Regions from separate parts of the Kocuria sp. KSNUG genome, predicted to be linked through region 2. Evidence: riboswitches for the same ligand, from Rfam matches in the RefSeq annotation. Region 2 holds a riboswitch; each other region holds the start of a gene.
The links. Region 2 has a riboswitch for S-adenosylmethionine ahead of AABM36_RS06155 (MetQ/NlpA family ABC transporter substrate-binding protein). Riboswitches for the same ligand answer to the same signal wherever they lie in the genome.
Positions count from the first base shown of each region.

Region 1: another riboswitch for S-adenosylmethionine. It lies ahead of AABM36_RS03660 (methylenetetrahydrofolate reductase); the one in region 2 lies ahead of AABM36_RS06155 (MetQ/NlpA family ABC transporter substrate-binding protein).
Region 3: another riboswitch for S-adenosylmethionine. It lies ahead of AABM36_RS04425 (hypothetical protein); the one in region 2 lies ahead of AABM36_RS06155 (MetQ/NlpA family ABC transporter substrate-binding protein).

Region 1 covers NZ_CP150981.1:842,006-848,834, reverse strand. Annotated here, with positions in the region: gene AABM36_RS03675 (carbohydrate ABC transporter permease) at 1-234, shown strand, start outside; gene AABM36_RS03670 (ABC transporter substrate-binding protein) at 290-1,591, shown strand; gene AABM36_RS03665 (ABC transporter ATP-binding protein) at 1,747-2,901, shown strand; SAM riboswitch class IV at 3,004-3,120, shown strand; gene AABM36_RS03660 (methylenetetrahydrofolate reductase) at 3,164-4,372, shown strand; gene metE (5-methyltetrahydropteroyltriglutamate--homocysteine S-methyltransferase) at 4,571-6,829, shown strand, end outside.
Region 2 covers NZ_CP150981.1:1,421,481-1,428,309, forward strand. Annotated here, with positions in the region: gene AABM36_RS06135 (DUF485 domain-containing protein) at 1-128, shown strand, start outside; gene AABM36_RS06140 (solute symporter family protein) at 125-1,765, shown strand; gene AABM36_RS06145 (GlsB/YeaQ/YmgE family stress response membrane protein) at 1,916-2,179, shown strand; gene dxr (1-deoxy-D-xylulose-5-phosphate reductoisomerase) at 2,348-3,628, shown strand; SAM riboswitch class IV at 3,819-3,933, shown strand; gene AABM36_RS06155 (MetQ/NlpA family ABC transporter substrate-binding protein) at 4,025-4,906, shown strand; gene AABM36_RS06160 (methionine ABC transporter ATP-binding protein) at 4,903-5,955, shown strand; gene AABM36_RS06165 (methionine ABC transporter permease) at 5,955-6,611, shown strand; gene ispG (flavodoxin-dependent (E)-4-hydroxy-3-methylbut-2-enyl-diphosphate synthase) at 6,791-6,829, shown strand, end outside.
Region 3 covers NZ_CP150981.1:1,011,903-1,018,731, forward strand. Annotated here, with positions in the region: gene AABM36_RS04405 (hypothetical protein) at 1-653, shown strand, start outside; gene AABM36_RS04410 (metal-dependent transcriptional regulator) at 663-1,445, shown strand; gene AABM36_RS04415 (sulfatase-like hydrolase/transferase) at 1,626-3,161, shown strand; gene AABM36_RS04420 (lipid II:glycine glycyltransferase FemX) at 3,183-4,298, opposite strand; gene AABM36_RS04425 (hypothetical protein) at 4,566-4,928, opposite strand; SAM riboswitch class IV at 4,940-5,055, opposite strand; gene pgm (phosphoglucomutase (alpha-D-glucose-1,6-bisphosphate-dependent)) at 5,204-6,829, opposite strand, start outside.

The sequences.
Region 1 (6,829 bases), 580 kb from region 2:
ATCACCGTGGTGACCGAGTGGAACCAGTACCTGTGGCCGTTCCTGATGTCCGACACGGACGCCGTGGCCCCGCTGCCCATCGGCCTCACCCAGCTGCAGAACAACGAGGGCCTGAGCAACTGGGGCCCGGTCATGGCCGGGACGGTCATCGCGACCATCCCCATGATCATCGTGTTCATCCTGCTGCAGCGCCACATGATCAAGGGTCTGACCGCGGGCGCGGTCAAGGGCTGACCCTCCACACACCACCCTCCAGCACATCCACCACCTCCTGAAGGAAGAAGCACACATGGAACTCTCACGTCGTCATGCCCTCGGCCTGCTGGGCCTCGGAACCGCCGCCGTGGCCCTGTCCGGCTGCGCCGGCACCGGGGGCGGAAGCTCCTCCGGCGGACAGGAGGCCTCCGGCCCGCTGCAGTTCTGGTCCAACCACCCCGCCAGCTCCAAGAGCCTGGAGCAGAAGCTCATCGACGCGTGGAACTCGGCCAACCCCGACACTCCGGCCGAGCTGATCGACGGCGGTGCCGACTACGAAGAGGTGGCGCAGAAGGTCAACGCCGCCCTGGCCGGCGGGGACCTCCCGGACGTGTTCGTGGCGTCGGACGTGAACTGGTTCAACTTCGCCCTGAACGAGGCCGTGACCCCGCTGGACGACCTGTGGCAGAAGGCCGGGATCGACTCCAGCACCTACGTGGACACGCTGCGCGAGGACTACAACTTCAACGACAAGCACTACTGCGCGCCGTACGCCCGCTCCACCTGCATCATGTACTTCAACAAGGACATGATGCGGAAGGCCGGCCTGCCCACGGACCGCGGGCCCCGCACGTGGGAGGAGTTCGCGCAGTGGGCGCCCCAGCTGGTCAAGGCCAACGGCGGCAAACCGGCGCTGATCCTCCCGGACGGTGCCAACTACATGGACTGGTACTTCCAGGGCATGATCTGGACGTTCGGGGGCGCCTACTCCCGCGACTGGACCGCCACCTTCACGGAGGAGAACTCCATCAAGGCCGGCGAGTACCTCAAGAAGCACGTGGCGGAGGGGCACATCAAGATCGTCCAGGACGGGGCCAACGACTTCGGGATCGGCAACGGCGCGGCGCTGCTGGAGTCCACGGGCTCCCTGGGTGGCCTCAAGGAGGCCGCGAAGTTCGACTTCTACACCACCTACCTGCCCGGCCCGAAGCCCGGCTGCGCCACCGGTGGCGCAGGCCTGGCGATCCCCAACGGCATCAGCGACGAGCGCAAGCTCACCGCCGCCAAGTTCATCGACTTCATGACGAACACCGACAACACGATCACGTTCACCCAGGCCACCGGCTACATGCCGGTGCGCAAGGACGCCATGGAGAAGCCCGAGGAGAAGAAGTTCCTCGAGGAGAACCCCAATGCGATGACCGCGATCAAGCAGCTGAACGAGAACACCCAGCCGCAGGACGCGGCCCGTGTGTTCGTCTCCGGCGGTGGCCAGCGGATCGGCGGCGGCCTGGACCGCATCACGTTCGGTGGCGAGGACGTCAAGACCGTCTTCCAGCAGCTGCAGGACGAGACCCAGAAGATCATCGACTCGGACATCAAGCCCAAGCTGTGATCCACCGCGGGTGGCGGCCCCTCTCGGGGCTGCCACCCGCGGCCCGATCCGAACGGCGCCCGCACCGCTTAACACCACGGTGAGCCCGCGGCGACCACCGCGCTGCGGCACCGAGTTCGTCACCACTGTCACCACCCAAGAGCCCGAGGAGCACCATGGCCACCGTCGAGTACAAGCACGCATCACGCATCTTCGATCCGGGCAAGCCGCCGGCGGTGTCCCAGCTCGATCTCAGCATCCGTGACGGTGAGCTCCTGGTCCTCGTGGGCCCCTCCGGCAGCGGCAAGTCCACGGCCATGCGGATGCTCGCCGGCCTCGAGCCCGTGGACGAGGGCTCCGTGTTCATCGACGGCCGCGACGTCACGGGCACCCGGGCCCGCGACCGTGACGTGGCCATGGTGTTCCAGTCCTACGCCCTGTACCCCAACATGACCGCGCGGCAGAACATGTCCTTCGCGCTGGAGAACGAGAAGCTGGACCGCGCCGAGATCGAGCAGCGGGTGGAGCGCGCCGCCGCCATGCTGGAGCTCGGGCCCCTCATGGACAAGCGTCCCGCGGCCATGTCCGGGGGACAGCGGCAGCGTGTGGCCATGGGCCGCTCGATCGTGCGCAACCCCAAGGTGTGGTGCATGGACGAGCCGCTGTCCAACCTGGATGCCACGCTGCGCGTGTCCACCCGCGCCCAGATCGCGGACCTCCAGCGGGAGCTGGGGGTCACCACCATCTACGTGACCCACGACCAGGTCGAGGCCATGACCATGGGCGACCGCGTGGCCGTGCTGCGCGACGGTCAGCTGCAGCAGGTGGCCGATCCGATCCACCTCTACGAGCACCCCGCAAACGTGTTCGTGGCTCGCTTCATCGGGTCGCCGGCGATGACCATCATGCACGACGTCCCCGTCCGGGACGGCCACGCGGTCCTCGACGCCGCGAGCGGGCTGCGGGTGCCCGTGCCGGCCGAGTTCTCGGCGCACGTGCGGGACACCGTGACCGTGGGTGTCCGTCCGGAGTCGTGGGAGATCACGGGCGAGGGTGACGCACCGGGGACCCCCGCTCTGCCCCTGCGGGTCCACCTGGTGGAGAAGCTCGGCTCCGAGGCGTTCATCCACTGCGTGCTGCCGGGCACCTCGGACCCCGGGACCGAGGACGCCCGCGCCATGCGGCTGGAGAAGGGCCGCGCCACCGTCCGCGCGGACAAGTTCCTGCAGATGGAGGCTGGATCCACGATCCACGTGCGGCCGAACGCCCGGGAGACGTGCTTCTTCGACCCCGCCTCCGGCGAGAACCTGGAGGTCGTGGTCGGCCGCTGACCACGCGTGTGTCCCCCGGGGTCCGACCCCGGGGACACGCCGTCCCGGGCCGTGTGTTTTTCACGGCGCGGGGCCCTCGTGCTACCGTCTCACCCACCAAAGGATCATGAGACCCGGCGAAAAGCTCTGGCTGGCCGGGCGGCAACCCTCCTGCTGTAGTGGGGTGCCCCAGATGACGATCCGGCCGCCGCGCAACCGCGTGGCTGGCAAGTACGGCGCACGGGGTCCACCTCCGGCGTCCTACCGCCGGAGGTTTTCTCATATGCCCGTCACACCGCCGACCGCCCGCGCCGAGGACAGGCCGCAGCTCGTGGCCGCGGCCCGCGCCGCGGACGAGCCCGTTTACGCGTCAGGCGCCCACCCCGCCGGCTCAGCCGTTCCCGTGGGCCCCGCCTCCTCGACGGGCGGGCACGATCCTGCGGGTGCCAGCCGCCCCAGTGGCGTTCCCACGGCGGCCACCTGCCGCGCGGGCGCACCCGCCGCCCCAGCGCCCAGCCCGGACTCGTCCGAGCCGTCCTGCTCCGAACCGCCCGCGCGCACGTCCTGGCTGGTGCGCCGCCCCCGGCGCTCCACGCTCGTCTCCTTCGAGGTGTTCCCGCCCCGCCCCACCGCGGACCCGGACACCGTGTGGCGCAGCATCGACGCCATGGCCCAGGCCGGGCCCGACTTCTTCTCCGTCACGCACGGACACTCGGGTGGTCGTGGTGTGTCCCGCGAGGCGCTGCGCCATCTGCGCCGCACCACCAGGACCCCCGTGATGGCCCACTTCACGTGCGGTGGCACCGACCGCGCGGGGCTGGAGCGTTCGGTGGAGCAGCTGCTGGACGACGGCGTCCGCGACCTCCTCGCGCTGCGCGGGGACCCGCCCCTGGGCGCCGGGCAGTGGCGGACCCCGCCCGGGGGGATCGGCCGGGCCTCGGAGCTGGTGCGGCTCATCCGGGACGTCGAGCGGCGTCGTTTCGGGGACGGGTTCCGCCCCGGGACGCGGCCGCTGTCCGTGTCGGTGGCGTGCTACCCGTCCCCCGCCCGGGGGCGTGACCCCGAGGCGGATCTCGCGTCCCTGTGGGAGAAGCAGGAGGCCGGGGCGGACTACGCGATCACGCAGGTGCTCTACGAGCCCGAGGACTACGCGTCGTTCCTGGAGCGGGCGCGCTCCGAGGGGATCCACATCCCGGTGGTCGCGGGTCTCATGCCCCTGACCAACCCGAAACGGTTGCAGCGGATGACGGAGATCACCGGAGTGCCCGTTCCCGAGCGGCTCACCCGGTTCCTCACCTCGGGCTCCCCCGAGGAGCTGCGGCACCGGGGCACCGCGGCCACGCTGTCGCTGATCGACGACCTCCTGGACCTGGGCTGCGCAGGCTTCCACCTGTACACGTTCAACCGCCCGGACGCGGCGCTCACCATCCTGGAGCACCTGCGCGTCCGGGATGCGGCCCGCGAGTACCGGGGCCGCAGCCCCGCGGCCTGACCGTGCGGCGTCGTGCGCACCGCCCACCGCAGAGCCGCACGCGCGGCTCTGCCCACGCGCGCTGGAGCACGTGCCCCGGTACGCCCGCCGCGCCCGTCACGCCCAGTGACCCCGTACAGCGCCGTCGCCGGCCCACCCGCGACGCGGCTGCCTCACACCCTTTTCACGTCACCACACCAACCCCTACAAGGAGAGATCATGACCGTCACGAATCCCACCCCCCTGCCCAGCGCCACGATCCTGGGCTACCCGCGCATCGGCCCGGACCGGGAACTCAAGCGGGCCCTCGAGGCCTACTGGGCGGAGCCCGCACGGCACCCGGCCCAGACCGTCCTGGACACTCTCGGCGACCTCCGGGAGCGCACGACCCTCAGGCTGCGCGAACTGGGGCTCACGCAGGACACCGCCGTGCCCTCCGAGGGCTTCGCCGTGGACCACGTCCTGGACACCGCGCTCGCCCTGGGTGCCGTGCCGGCCCGGTTCCGGGCGGAGGGCCTCCTCCCCGCCGCGCCGGACACCGAGCGCGGGATCGAGCTGATCACGGCCCTGTCCCGGGGGACGGACGATCTGGAGCCGCTGGAGCTGACCAAGTGGTTCGACACCAACTACCACTACTACGTCCCCGAGCTCGATCCGGGCACCGCCCTGCGGGCGCACCCGGAGAGCCTGGTCTCCCGGTACCGGGACACCCTGCGGCGCACCGGCGTGCGGACCCGCCCCGTGCTGGTGGGTCCCGTGACCTTCCTGCTGCTCTCGCGCCCGGAGACCCCCGCGGCCCACGGCGCGCGGGTGGACCCCCTGGCAGGGCTCGACGACGTCCTGGCCCAGTACGTCTCGATCCTCAGCTCTCTGCACGCGGCCGGTGTGCCGTGGGTGCAGCTGGACGAGCCCGCCCTCGCCGCGGACGGCTGGGGTGCGTCCCGCGAACGGATCCTCTCCGCGGTGACCACCGCGTACACGCGGCTGACCGCCCTGTCGGACCACCCCTCGGTGCTGGTGACCGTGGGCTACGGGGACGCCGGGCAGGACGCCCACCTCGCGCTGGCCCGCACGGGCGTGGACGCCCTCGCCGTGGACCTCGACCGCGGGGCCGTCCCCACCCGGGCCGCGCTCGAGGCGTGGGGCGAGCGGCCGGTGGTGGGCGGCGTCGTGGGCGGACGCACCGTGTGGCGCACGAACCTGGCGGGCGCCACGGACACCCTGCACCGGTTGCGTGCCGCGGGCCGCGGCCCCGTGGCGGTGGGCACGGCGACGCCGCTGCTGCACGTCCCGCACGACGTCACCCGGGAGACCGAACTGGACCCGGACGTGCGCAGCTGGGTGGCGTTCGCGGACCAGAAGGTGAGCGAGGTCGTCGAGCTGGCGCGCGGCGTCGAGCACGGCTGGGACTCGATTGCGCAGACCCTGGAGACCGACACCCGCATCCGCGAGGCCCGGGCCGCCCACCCCGCGACGCGCCGCCCCGAGATCCGCGAGCGCACCGCGGCCGTCTCCCCGGAGGACCGATGGCGCCCCTCAGCGGCTGAACGCCGGGCGGCGCAGCAGGAGCGGCTGAGGCTGCCGCTGCTGCCCACCACGACCATCGGCTCCTTCCCGCAGACCGCCGAGATCCGGGCGGCCCGCGCCGCCCACCGGGCGGGTCGCCTGGACGGCGCCGCCTACTGGGAGGCCATCCGGTCCGAGATCGCCCGCGCGGTGCGCGCCCAGGAGGAGCTGGGGCTGGACGTGCTGGTGCACGGAGAGGCGGAGCGCAACGACATGGTGCAGTACTTCGCGGAGTCCCTGGAGGGTTTCGCGACCACCCGCCACGGCTGGGTGCAGTCCTACGGCTCGCGGTGCACACGCCCGTCCATCCTGTTCGGGGACGTCTCCCGGCGCGTGCCCATCACCGTGGACTGGACGCGCTACGCGGCCTCGCTCACCGACCGTCCTGTGAAGGGCATGCTCACGGGTCCGGTCACGATTCTCGCGTGGTCCTTCGTGCGGGACGACGTCCCCGCGGCCGAGGTGGCCGATCAGGTGGCGCTGGCCCTGCGGGACGAGATCACCGACCTCGAAGCCGCCGGCACCGCCGTGGTGCAGGTGGACGAGCCCGCCCTGCGGGAGCTGCTGCCGCTGCGCGAGGCGGACCGTCCGGCCTACCTGGAGTGGTCCGTGGGCGCGTTCCGGCTGGCCACGGGTGCCGCCGCCGCGGACACGCAAATTCACACCCACCTCTGCTACTCCGAGTTCGAGACCGTGCTGGATGCGATCGAGGGTCTGGACGCGGACGTCACCACGCTGGAGGCCTCCCGCTCCGGCTCGGGCATCGTGGACGGTCTCGCCGCCGCGGACTTCCCGAGGGACGTGGGACCCGGTGTGTGGGACATCCACTCCCCGCGCGTGCCCTCCTTCGAGGAGGTGGCTCGCAGGGTGCGCCGTGCCGCCCACGCCATTGGCGCGGAGCGCGTGTGGGTC
Region 2 (6,829 bases):
TCGGCATCACCGCGGCGTACGTCGCGTTCGCCAACCGCACCCTCGACCCGCAGGCCACGGCGCTGCGCGAGGAGCTCGAGGCATCCCTCGACAAGCAGACCGAGACCGACCAGGAGGTCCGGCCATGATCGCCGTTCCCGCGATGTCCCTGCCCGCGGTGCACCTCGCGCAGGAGAGCTCCGCGACCGTGGGCAACCCCGCGATCAACATCTCGATCTTCCTGGGCTTCGTGCTCGTCACGCTGGTGGTGGTGATCCGGGCGTCCAAGTCCACCGCCACGGCGGCCGACTACTACGCCGGCGGGCGCTCCTTCTCCGGAACCCAGAACGGGCTGGCCATTGCCGGTGACTACCTGTCTGCGGCATCGTTCCTGGGCATCGTGGGGGCCATCGCCCTGCAGGGCTACGACGGGTTCCTCTACTCGATCGGTTTCTTCGTCGCGTGGCTCGTGGCGCTGCTGCTCATCGCGGAGCCGCTGCGCAACACCGGTAAGTTCACCATGGCGGACGTCCTCTCGTTCCGGCTGCGCCAGCGCCCGGTCCGCGTGGCGGCCTCCATCTCGACGCTGGCGGTCACCTTCTTCTACCTCCTGGCGCAGATGGCGGGCGCGGGTGCGCTCGTGTCCCTCCTGCTGGGCATCAGCTCCAAGGCCGGCCAGTCGCTGGTGATCGTGATCGTGGGCGTCATCATGATCGTCTATGTGCTTGTGGGCGGAATGAAGGGCACCACGTGGGTGCAGATCATCAAGGCGTGCCTGCTCGTGACCGGCGTGGCCGTGATGACCGTGTGGATCCTCGCGATGTTCGGCTTCAACCTCTCGGCCATCATGGGCGCCGCGGTGGAGACCAACAACAACCCCGCGATGCTCGAGCCCGGACTGAAGTACGGCGTGAGCGAGATCTCCAAGCTGGACTTCATCTCCCTCGGACTCGCGCTCGTGCTCGGCGCGGCGGGGCTGCCCCACGTGCTCATGCGCTTCTACACGGTCCCCACGGCCAAAGAGGCCCGGAAGTCCGTGGTGTGGGCCATCACCCTGATCGGCCTGTTCTACCTCTTCACTCTGGTGCTCGGCTTCGGTGCCGCCGCCCTCATCGGAGCGGACCGGATCAAGAGCGCACCCGGAGGAGTGAACTCCGCAGCACCCCTGCTGGCCTACGAGCTCGGTGGATCGGTGCTCATGGGTCTGATCGCGGCGGTCGCGTTCGCCACCATCCTGGCCGTGGTCGCGGGACTGGCCATCACGGCGTCGGCGTCCTTCGCGCACGACATCTACACGTCCGTGATCAAGAAGGGGAACTCGGACCCGCGCCAGGAGCTGCGCGTGGCCAAGACCACCGTGGTGGTCATCGGTCTGATCTCCATCGCCGGCGGCATCGGCGCCCAGGGGCAGAACGTGGCGTTCCTCGTGGCGCTGGCCTTCGCGGTGGCGGCCTCCGCCAACCTCCCGACCATCCTGTACTCCCTGTACTGGAAGCGCTTCACCACCCGCGGGGCCGTGTGGTCCATGTACGGCGGGCTGATCCTCTCCGTGGTGCTGATCGTCTTCTCGCCGGTGATGTCCGGCTCGGAGACCTCCATGATCCCCGGTGCGGACTTCGCCATCTACCCGCTGTCCAACCCGGGCATCATCTCCATCCCGGCCTCGTTCCTGCTGGGCTTCCTGGGATCGGTGACCGAGCGGCGCCGTGAGGATCCCCTCAAGCAGTCCGAGATGGAAGTGCGTTCCCTCACAGGTGTGGGCGCCGAGAAGGCCGTCTCGCACTGACTCCACCGCGGCGGCCCCGGTTTTCAGGGACCGCCGCGGTGCACCGGAGCCCATAGACCCCCAAACTGGTAGTACACTGAGCGACGGTTCGCTGACCAGAGCGACTGCGGGCAACCGCACGCGTTTGCAACGAAAACTTGAGGTGGAGAAATGGGCATTTTCAGCTGGATCATCCTCGGCATCATCGCTGGCGCTCTCGCCAAGCTGATCCTGCCGGGCAAGCAGGGTGGCGGGATCATCGTCACCATGATCCTCGGCATCGTGGGCGCGTTCCTCGGTGGCTGGCTCGGGTCGTTCATCCCGGGTCTGAGCAACGGGATCCAGGAGATCAGCTTCGGCACCATCATCACGTCCGTCGTGGGCGCGATCATCGTGCTGCTGATCTACGGTTTCGTCGTCGGCCGCCGTCGCTGAACCGCACGGGTCCGCGAGGACCACTGAGCAAGGGCGTCACCCCCGGGTGGCGCCCTTGTCGTCTGTCCAGGGCCGTGACGACACCTCCCGGTGGCTCGGGCGGATCTCGGGCGCGCCAGGGCTCTGCGCAGGGAAGGGCGGGTCGGACGGGCGCGCCATACTGGTGCCATGACCTCCGCAGCCATGACCCCCGACCTCGACCGCGCCACCCGTGGGGCTCCCCGCCGTCTGGTGGTCCTCGGCTCCACGGGGTCCATCGGCACGCAGGCGCTCGACGTCGTCCGGGGCGCCGCCCAGCTGACGCGGCCCGGGGGCGGCGTCACCCACCCGCCCTTCGAGGTCCTCGCCCTCGCCGCGGGTGCGGGCCACCTCGAGCTCCTCGCGCAGCAGGCGGTGGACTTCAGCGTGGCGGCCGTCGCCACCAGCGGGTCCGCGCAGGACGCCGCCCGGCTGGGTGAGCTGATCGACGACGCCGCCCGGGCGGCACGCTCCCCGGCGCCGCGGCCCGAGATCCTCCACGGCCCCCGAGCCGCCGCACAGGTGGCCGCGTGGGAGGGCGCGGACGTGGTCCTCAACGGCATCACCGGAAGCATCGGTCTGGAGCCCACGCTGGCGGCCCTGGAGGTCGGGCGCCGGGTGGCGCTCGTCAACAAGGAGTCGTTGATCGCGGGCGGTCCGCTGGTCACGGCGGCCGCCGCGGCCACGGGTCTCACGGATGCGCTGATCCCCGTGGACTCCGAGCACTCCGCGATCGCCCAGGCGCTGCGCTCCGGGACGGCCGGGGAGGTGGACCGTCTGGTGCTCACGGCGTCCGGGGGACCGTTTCGCGGCATGACCCGGGAGCAGCTGGCCCACGTGAGCCCCGAGCAGGCCCTGCGGCACCCCACCTGGGACATGGGCCCCATGGTCACCACGAATTCCGCGACCCTGGTCAACAAGGCCCTCGAGGTGCTCGAGGCCAGCCTGCTCTTCGACGTCCCGCTCGAGCGGATCGACGTGACGGTCCACCCCCAGTCCGTGGTGCACTCCATGGTCCAGTTCACGGACGGCTCCACTCTCGCGCAGGCCTCGCCGCCGGACATGCGGCTGCCGATCGCGCTGGGCATCGCGTGGCCCCACCGGGTCACGGGTGCGGCCGCCGCGTGCGACTGGACGCGCGCCGCCGAGTGGACCTTCGAGCCGCTGGACGCCGAGGCCTTCCCCGCCGTGGAGCTGATCAAGCACGCCGGGGGGCTCGGCGGCACGTGGCCCGCGGTGTTCAACGCCGCGAACGAGCAGGCGGTGCACGCGTTCCACCGCGGGGAGCTCGGATTCCTGCAGATCGTCGAGCTGGTCTCGCGCGTGGTCGACGAGCACGACGGCGTGCGCGAACCCCGCCTGGAGGACGTGCTCGAGGCGGAGACGTGGGCCAGGGCGCGCGCGGACGAACGGATCGCGGGAGGTCGCTGAACCGGTCTGCCAGTCCGAACTCCCACTGCGGGCGTCGCCATGCCCGGGGGGGCGCTCGAGGGGGGGAGGGAGCCAGGCGCGGCCCCGGGGTGCGCCGTGGCACGCGATGACGCCGTGCGGACGGGGGCGGACCGGGCGGCGTCGTCCGGCGGTACGGGAACCTGCGAGCACCGTGCTACAGTTCTGGGCGGATGACGAGATCCGGCGCGAAGCTCTGGCTGGCCGGACGGCAACCCTCTCCCGTAGCGGGGTGCCCCAGATGACCATCCGGCCGCGGTTCGAACAGATCACGGCAAGTGCGGTTTTCCTCGAATGGCACGTGTCTGATCATTGCCCTCATCCAGGTGGGACTGTTTGCTCCGCGCATCCGTATCCCGACCCTGGAAAGGCATCACCGTGCGAAGCAAGCGCCTGATCCCCGTTGTACTGGCCACCACCCTGGGCCTGACCCTCACCGCGTGCGGCGGCCCCGAGAACACCGATCCCATGGCCGACGGCAAGATCACCATCGGCATCGTGGGCGCCACCCCCGTCCAGGATGCGTTCAAGGAGGTGGCGGCGCAGAACGACGTCACCGTGGAGTTCGTGGACTTCAGCGACTACAGCCAGCCGAATCCCGCCCTGAAGAGCGGGGACATCGACATGAACTGGTTCCAGCACATCGCCTACCTGGCGGACTACAACAACAACTCGGGTGACACGATCACCCCCGTGGGCTCCACGTCCATCTTCCCGCTGGGGCTGTACTCCAAGTCCGTGAAGTCCGTGGCCGACTTCAAGGACGGGGACGAGATCGCCGTTCCCAACGACTCCATCAACCTCTCCCGGGCGCTGAGCCTGCTGGAGCAGCAGGGCCTGGTGACCTTCACCAAGGACACGATCGCCCCCACCGAGCAGGACGTGGACACCGAGAAGTCCAAGGTGAAGGTCCGCCCCGTCTCCGCGGAGCAGACCGTGCTGTCCATGGATTCCGTGGCCGCCTCCGTGGTGAACAACGACTTCCTGGACCGCGCCGGGCTGGACCCGAACAAGGCACTGGCCCAGGACGACCCCACCGCGGACAGCGCCAAGGTGTACGACAACATCTTCGCCGCCACGCAGGCCAATGCGGAGAACGAGACCCTCAAGAAGGTTGCGGGTTTCTACTACGACGACAAGGTGCTGGAGGCCGAGAAGCAGGAGACCAAGGGCACCGCGGTGCCCACCGAGGTGGACCAGCAGGAGCTCAAGGACCTGCTGTCCCGCTACTCCGAGGACCTCAAGGGGCAGAGCAAGTGAGCCCGGCGCCCGAGGCGCAGACACTGGTCAGCTTCCGGGACGTCAGCAAGGTCTTCGTGACCGGCTCCAAGCGCCGCACGCGCACGGTCACCGCCGTGGACTCCGTGGACCTGGACATCCGGCGCGGGGAGATCTTCGCCGTCATCGGCTACTCGGGTGCCGGCAAGTCCACGCTGGTGCGCCTCATCAACGGCCTGGAACCCATCACGTCCGGCAGCCTGCAGGTGGCCGGCCGCCAGGTGGACGGCCGCAGCGAGACCCAGCTGGCCCCGATCCGCCGGGACATCGGGATGATCTTCCAGCAGTTCAACCTGTTCACGTCCCGCACCGTGGCCGGCAACATCGAGTTCCCGCTCAAACGGGCCGGGTGGAAGCCGGAGGACCGCAGGGCGCGGGTGGCAGAGCTGCTCGAGTTCGTGGGGCTCACCGAGCGCGCTGGCAACTACCCCGAGCAGCTCTCGGGCGGCCAGAAGCAGCGGGTGGGCATCGCGCGAGCGCTCGCCACCAACCCCGAGCTGCTGCTCGCGGACGAGTCCACGTCCGCACTGGACCCGGAGACCACGCAGGAGGTCCTGAGCCTGCTGCGACGCGTCAACCGTGAGCTGGGGATCACGATCGTGCTGATCACCCACGAGATGGACGTGGTGCGCGCCGTCGCCGACCGTGTGGCGGTCATGGACTCCGGGCGGGTCGTGGAGACCGGGACCACCGCGGAGCTCTTCGCGCACCCGAGGGCGGAGACCACCCGCAAGTTCGTGTCCTCCGTGATGCGCACCGTGCCGCAGGAGGACGAGCTCGCCAAGCTCCGGGCGGAGCACCCGGGCCGGCTCGTGCTCGTGGACGTCACCGACCGCAACAGGATCGGCTCGGTGCTCTCCGACGCCGCGCGGGACGGCGTGGCCTTCGAGATCGCGTTCGGCGGGATCTCCATCCTGCAGTCACACACGTTCGGGACGCTCACGCTGTCCCTCGACGGGCCCGACGACGCCGTGTCACGGGCCATCGAGGCCCTGCGCGCGGTCACCACGGTCCAGGAGGTGTCCGAGTAATGGACTGGTCCACTCTCGGCCCGCAGTTGCTGCAGGCAACCGGGCAGACGCTCTACATGGTCTCGGTGACCCTGGTCCTCGCGGGGCTCCTGGGCCTCGCGGTGGGCGTGGGGCTCTACGTGACACGCCGGGGCAACATCCTGGCGAACAGCGCGGTGTTCACCGTGCTGAACCTGCTGGTGAACTTCGTGCGACCCATCCCGTTCATCATCCTGCTCGCGGCACTGGGGCAGGTCACGGAGGCGGTGGTGGGCACCCGGCTGGGGCCCAACGCCGCGATCTTCGCCATGACCATCGGCGCCACGTTCGCCGTGGCGCGGATCGTGGAGCAGAACCTCATGACCGTGGACCCGGGGGTCGTGGAGGCCGCCCGGTCCATGGGGGTCTCGCGGTGGAAGATCATCACCACGGTGGTGCTCCCCGAGGCGCTCGGCCCCCTGGTGCTGGGCTACACCTTCCTGGTCATCGGCATCACGGACATGTCCGCGATGGCGGGGGCGATCGGTGCCGGCGGTCTGGGCGACTTCGCCCTGCGCCTGGGCTACCAGCGCTTCAACGACCAGGTCACGTGGGCCGCGGTGATCGTGATCATCATCCTGGTCCAGCTCGTGCAGTTCTTCGGCAACTGGCTCGCACGCAAGATCATGCGCCGGTGACTTTCCGTCCCGGGCTCGACGCCGCCCCCGGCCACGCACGCGCGTGGCCGGGGGCGGCGTCGTTATGCCGACGACCGGCGGGCGTCAGCCACGTCGGAGGAGTGGGGCACAATGGGGGGAGCAACGTTCGCGGGGCGCGCGACTCGGGCCCCGCAGGTCGATTCCCCTGGAGGAAACACGTGACGTCGGTCAATCTCGGCATGCCCGCAGCGCCCCAG
Region 3 (6,829 bases), 410 kb from region 2:
TGGGATCCGTGATGTCCTGGGCGTCCCGCCGGGCGGCGCGGGAGCTCAGCCACCTGGGCTCCATGATCGGGCGGGTGCTGCCCATCCTGATGCTCGCCCTGCTGTTCTCCTTCTTCAACGCGGAGATCTGGCAGGTGGTGGCGCAGCTGTCCATGGGGCGGACCTGGGCGATCGTGGGGGTCATGGGGGCTCTCGGCGTGGCCCTGGCCACCCTGAACGCCAAGGACGAGATCTCGGGCATCATCCGCGCCTACGACGCCCGGGAGAGCGGGCAGGACCTGCGTCCCCTGGAACGGGCGAACATCACCGCCATGTGCGTGCTCATCAGCCTGATCCAGGTGACCCTGCTGGGCGTGGTGGTCTTCGTGTTCTACGTGGTCTTCGGGGTCCTGTCCGTCTCTCCGGAGACCGCCACACAGTGGATCGGCAGTCCACCCGCCCAGTTCGGCGGCGTCTTCGCGGACCTTCCGGTGACCAAGCCCCTGGTGCAGGTGTGCATGGTGCTGGCCGCGTTCAGCGCGCTGAACTTCATCGTGAGCATCGGCACGGATCCCACATACCGCACCACGTTCCTCGAACCCGCGCTGGAGGAGGTTCGCACGGGCCTGCAAGTGCGGGACGAGTACACCGCGCTGAGTGCCACGGGCCGTTAGCCTGATCCCGTGCACCCCGCAGAGCTGAGCCCGTCCACCCAGGACTACCTGAAGACCATCTGGCGGCTGGGTGAGTGGGAGCCGGAGCGGGTGACCACCACGTCGCTGGCGGCGCGGATGGGCCTGGCGCCCTCCACCGTCTCGGAGGCGCTGAAGAAGCTCACCGCGCAGGGCCTGGTGACCCGGCCCGCCTACGGGGTGGTGGAGCTGACGCCCGAGGGCCGTGACGTGGCCGTGCACATGGTGCGCCGCCACCGGATCCTCGAGATGTTCCTGGCCACCGAGCTGGGCTACGCGTGGGACGAGATCCACGACGAGGCCGAGGTCCTCGAGCACGCCGTCACCGACCGCTTCATCGACCGCCTGGATGCCAAGCTCGGCCACCCGTCCGAGGACCCGCATGGGGATGCGATCCCCTCTCGGGACGGGGTGGTCACTCCCGCCCTGGCCGTTCCGCTCGCGGACGTCACCCACCCGGAGCCCGTGCGGGTCACGCGCGTCTCGGACGAGAGCCCCGAGACCCTGCGCATCCTCGCGGAAGCAGGAATCCGGCCGGGCACGGTGCTGCAGGTTCTCCCGGGCCCCGCCCGCAGCGCCACGGTGCGGGTGCGCGTGGCCGCAGGGGGAACGACGCCGGACGGTCACCTTCCCGGGGGCGGCTCGCCCGCCGGCCGGCAGACACAGACATCTCCCGCTGCGGCGGGCACGGACGCACCCGGCCGGGATGCCGTGGACCTCGGCATCCTGGTTGCGGAGGCCGTCTGGGTGCAGTCCCTCACCCGCGCAGGCTGAACGGGACCGCCCGCACCACCGGTCCGTCATGTGCTGCCGCCGGACTGCAAGGTGAACAGCGGATGACCGGAACATGTCCTACTCTTGAAGGAACACGAATGCGAACGCGGCGGCACACCATGCCCGGGCCGCGGCGGTGCGGGCTGGCACCGGATGATCCAGGAACACGAGGTCCACAACATGTCCGAGGGTTTTCTGCGCGTGGGCAGGCGGGTGGGCCGCTGGACGGGACGCGGGCTGTGCTACGGCCTGATCTGGCTGGGGCTCACCCTGCTGGCAGCGGGTGGGATCATCCGGCACTACTGGGGCCAGATCTCGGTGGGACAGATGCGCATGAACCTGATGTCCGTGCAGACGGACGGTGGCGGCGGGTCCGTGGTGTGGATCTCCGTGCTGGTCATCGGGGTTCTTCCCGTCCTGGTCACCGTGGGCATCGCCCTCGCCCGGCGCGCGTGGCTGCGCCGGGCCCGGCGCGGGCAGTCCACCAGGGCCCCGCGCGGCGTCGTGCGCTGCGCCTCCGCCGTGACCGTGGCTGCGGTGTTCGTGGCGGGGAGCACGAGCTTCGCGTCCGCGGTGGACCTGCCCCAGTACGTCAAGGCCGTGAAGTCCCCGCACGACATCGGCTCCAAGTACGTCCAGCCCACCATCACGAGTGACGCGGACAAGCGCAACCTGGTGGTCATCTACCTGGAGTCCGGGGAGGCCACGCTCGCGGACGAGGAGCTGTTCGAGAAGAACGCCTTCGCGCCGCTCGAGGAGGTCACCCGGCCCGAGGACGGGTGGCGCAGCGTCGAGGACTTCCAGCAGTACGAGGGTGGCGGCTGGACCATGGCCGGGATCGCCTCCACCCAGTGCGGCATCCCGCTCAAGGAGGCCGGGAACGGCAGCTCCGGTGACATCGGTGCCGGGCAGGAGCAGTACCTGGGTGGCGTGACCTGCCTGGGGGACGTCCTGCAGAACCACGGGTACACGAACACGTTCCTGGGCGGGGCCAACTCCTCCTTCGCGGGCAAGGACACGTTCCTGCGCACCCACGGCTACACCGAGGACAAGGGCCTGGAGGACTGGCGCGCGGCGGGCGAGCCCCCGGAGAACTTCCGCAGCGACTGGGGCCTGAGCGACGAGCGCCTCATGGCCCACGCCAAGGACGAGGTGGACCGCCTGCACGCCGAGTACGAGCGCACGGGCCAGCCGTTCAACCTGTCCATGCTGACCCTGGACACCCACGAACCGGTCCACATCTACAACTCCTGCGACGTGGACACCCAGAACGAGGTGACCTCCGTGTTCGCGTGCTCCATGACCCAGGTGGCCGGGTTCGTGGAGCACATGAAGGCCCAGGGCTACCTGGAGGACACCTCCGTGGTGATCATGGGCGACCACCTCAAGCACATGAGCGCCGGGGACGCGTTCCACGAGCAGCTGGACCACCACCCCAACCGCACCGTGTTCAACCGCGTGTGGATCCCTGGTGAGACCGCCGAGCAGCCCCTGCGGGCCGGCGCGGACCAGCTCAGCATGTACCCCACCCTCCTGGAGGCGGCGGGTCTCTCGGTGCACGACGGCGCCGCGGGCCTGGGCACGTCCGTCCGGCAGCAGCAGCCTCCCCAGGGCTCGGCGCAGGCCATGGACCCCGAGGAGTACCAGCAGCTGCTGGACTCGCGTTCCGCCGATTTCTACTCCCGGGCCTGGGACCCCGAGAACCCGGTGGGCTGACCCCCTGGCCCCTCCGCGCGGCTACTTCCCGCTGGGCGAGGTCTCTCCCGCCTGCTTTCCGGAGGTCAGCCCGGCACGGACGCGGGCCGCCGCCACCCGGGCGCGCGTGCGCGCCGAGCCCGCTTCGTCCCGCGCGCGGCGCGCGGCGCGGTAGGCCATGTAGCGGGGGGCGCTGACGGAAACGTCCCACGTGCCGCCCAGTGCCACGTCCGCGCCGCCGAAGGATCGCTTGAAGGCGCTGAACCCGGTCCACGGGTGGGTGGGATCGCTCAGCGGGGCAATTCCGAAGAGGTCGCCGATCGCGAGACCCTGCTCGGCGGCGTCGAGCAGCGCCTGGGCGATGAGCGGCTGGTTGGGGCGCAGCTTGCGAACGCTCGCGTCCATGCCCGAGTGGGCGAAGATCCGCGTGGTCGGGGAGTCGTACGTCAGCAGCGCGCTGACCACGGTGCCGTCCACGGAGCTGGTGTAGGCCGTGCAGTTCCCCGTGGCCCCCAGGCTGCGGGCGGCGCTGCGGAGGTAGTCCTCGCTGTGCGCCGTGAAGCCCTTTCGCCCGGCGGTGCGGTGCTGCAGGTCGATCACGGCCTCGGCGGCGTCCGGATGGGAGTCCGAGGCCAGAGTGAGACCCTTGTCCCGGTGGCGCCGCCACAGGTTGCGGTTGGTGCCCGTCATGGCCGCGAGGATCTCCTGCGGTTCGCGGGCGAGATCCACCCACCGCGTGTACGCGGGCTGGATGTCACGCGGGGCGGGCCGCGCTCCGAGGGCGCGCAGTGCCGCGCCGAGCGAGGGTGCCGTGGCGTTCTGCTGCTGCACGGCCGCGGCGAAGGGGGTGCCGACCGGGGACGGCACCTGCGGCTCCACCCGCAACCAGGCCACGGAGTGCTCGCGTGCGGCGGTGCGCAGCTCGCGCAACGCCTCCGGCAGAACCTCGGGGTGGGCCAGGACCGGTCCGTAGGGGGCGTACCAGACCGCCCCGGCCCGGGAGCGCTCCTCGATCACGAGCGCGTGCCACCCCGTGCCGTCAAGGGCGTGGGTGCGTCGCGAGAGACCGGCCTGGAAGTGCTGCCAGGGTTCGGCCTGCAGCACGCTGGACGGTCCGAGGACCGCGAGGGGGTCCGGGTGGGCGGGGGTGTGCCTCATGCGGGGTGCTCATCCTTGAGTGTCTGCCCCCGCCGCAAGGGATCGTCCTGGGGTCGCGGGGGTCGATCTTCATTAGATAGCCAAGCTCACCGACCCGCAACAGCACCCGTGCGGCGTGTTCCCATGTGACGACGGCGTGTCCAGCGGCAGAAGCCGGTGGAACGCGACTACAGCACGTCCCACCGGCCGTTCGGGCCACGGGAGGAACCGGGTGGGCAGGACGTGGCGCCCGCCCACCCGGTACTTCCCTGGATCACCGCGGGATCGTCACTGCCCGTCGACCACCGCCGGGTGCAGCAGGGCGAGCCTGCTCTGCGAGCTCGGCACGCTGGCGAGCGAGGTCCCGGGGTCGAACGACGCCGCGGCCCCGCTGTGCTGCAGCGTGTGGAACCGCTCCAGCAGGGCGGGGTCGTGGCACCACCAGGTCCGGGTGCCGCCGTCCGGGAACGTGGCCTGCACCGTGTTCCCGTGCGGGGCGCCCAGCTCCACCCGGACCCACCGGTCCTGGTTCTCGACGGCCAGGCGGGACTGGATGTAGTGCGCGTTGTGCCCCGGGCGGTAGCTCCGGCAGGCGGAATCCCCGTCCATGTGGACGCACGGGTGTTCGGGAGTGGGAGCGGAGTTGCTCATGATGGTGACCTTTCGCAGACTTCCGCGCGGCGGGTGCCGGGCGGCGGATCTTCCTCCGGGGGCACCGGGTGCGAACAACCGGTTGCCAGCCGACCAGCCGGAGGGCTGATGGTCGGGCTTCTTGATCCGGGAACATCACAGCACAACGCTCCGACACGCACAAGCGTCTGCGCCGCCCGGACACGACGAAGGGCCGCCGAGCAGCACGGGAGAACCCCGTACCGCTCAGCGGCTCCTGCGCAGCGAGCCGGTGCGGGAGCCCCGCACCGTGGCACTCAGCCGATGACCGAGTCCACCAGAGCCTTGGCCTCCTGCTGCACCTGCTTCAGGTGCTCCTCACCCTTGAAGGACTCGGCGTAGATCTTGTAGACGTCCTCCGTGCCGGAGGGCCGGGCCGCGAACCACGCGTTCTCCGTGGTGACCTTGAGCCCGCCGATCGCCGCGCCGTTGCCGGGGGCCTCCGTGAGCTTGGCGGTGATGGGCTCACCGGCCAGGGTGTCCGCCGTGACCTGCTCCGCGGAGAGCTTCTTGAGGGCGGCCTTCTGCTCGCGGTTCGCCGGGGCGTCGATCCGCTGGTACACCGGGTCCCCGAACTGCTCGGTAAGCTCGCGGTAGCGCTGCGAGGGGGTTGTGCCGGTGGTCGCGGTCATCTCCGCGGCGAGCAGCGCCAGGATGATGCCGTCCTTGTCCGTGGTCCACACGGAGCCGTCCCGGCGCAGGAACGAGGCACCCGCGGACTCCTCCCCGCCGAAACCGATGGAGCCGTCCAGCAGTCCGGGCACGAACCACTTGAAGCCCACGGGCACCTCGTCCAGGCGCCGGCCCAGGGACTGCGCCACGCGGTCGATGATCGAGGAGGACACCAGGGTCTTGCCCACCCCGGCGTCGCCGCGCCAGCCGTCGCGCGTGCGGTAGAGGTAGTCGATGGCCACCGCGAGGTAGTGGTTGGGGTTCATGAGCCCGGCGTCCGGGGTCACGATCCCGTGGCGGTCGCTGTCGGCGTCGTTGCCCGTGGCGATGTCGTACTTGTCCCGGGCGCCGATGAGCGAGGCCATGGCGGAGGGGGAGGAGCAGTCCATGCGGATCTTCTCGTCCCAGTCCAGGGTCATGAACGCCCACTGCGGGTCCACGGTGGGGTTCACCACCTCCAGGTTCAGTCCGAAGCGCTCGCCGATCTCCTGCCAGTACGCCACCGACGCCGAGCCCATGGGGTCCGCGCCGATGCGCACGCCTGCGGCCTTGATGGCCTCCAGATCGATGATCTCCGGCAGCGCGGAGACGTAGCTGTCCAGGAAGTCGAACGTCCCGGTGGTCTCCGCGGCCTTCGCGTCCTCCAGGGACACGCGCCGCACGCCCTCCAGGCCCGCCTCGATGAGCTCGTTGGCGCGGTCCGCGATCCACCCGGTGGCGTCCGTGTCCGCGGGGCCGCCGTGCGGGGGGTTGTACTTGAAGCCGCCGTCCGTGGGCGGGTTGTGGGACGGGGTGATCACGATCCCGTCCGCGCGGTCCTCCGGCTGGGAGGCGTTGTACGTGAGGATCGCGTGGGACAGCGCCGGGGTGGGTGTGAACCCGTCCCGCGCGTCCAGCAGCGTGTGCACACCGTTGGCGGCGAGCACCTGCAGCGCCGTGTCCTGCGCGGGCCCGGACAGCGCGTGGGTGTCCTTGCCCATGAACAGCGGGCCGGTGATGCCCTGCCCGGCGCGGTACTCCACGATCGCCTGCGTGATCGCCGCGATGTGGTCCTCGTTGAACGAGGTCTTCAGCGAGGAGCCGCGGTGCCCGGAGGTTCCGAACGCCACCCGCTGGTCCGGGTTCCCGGCATCCGGGGCGCGGTCGAAGTATGCCGCCACGAGGTCGTCGATGTCCACGAGGTCACTGGGTTGGGCAACGGTGCCCGCACG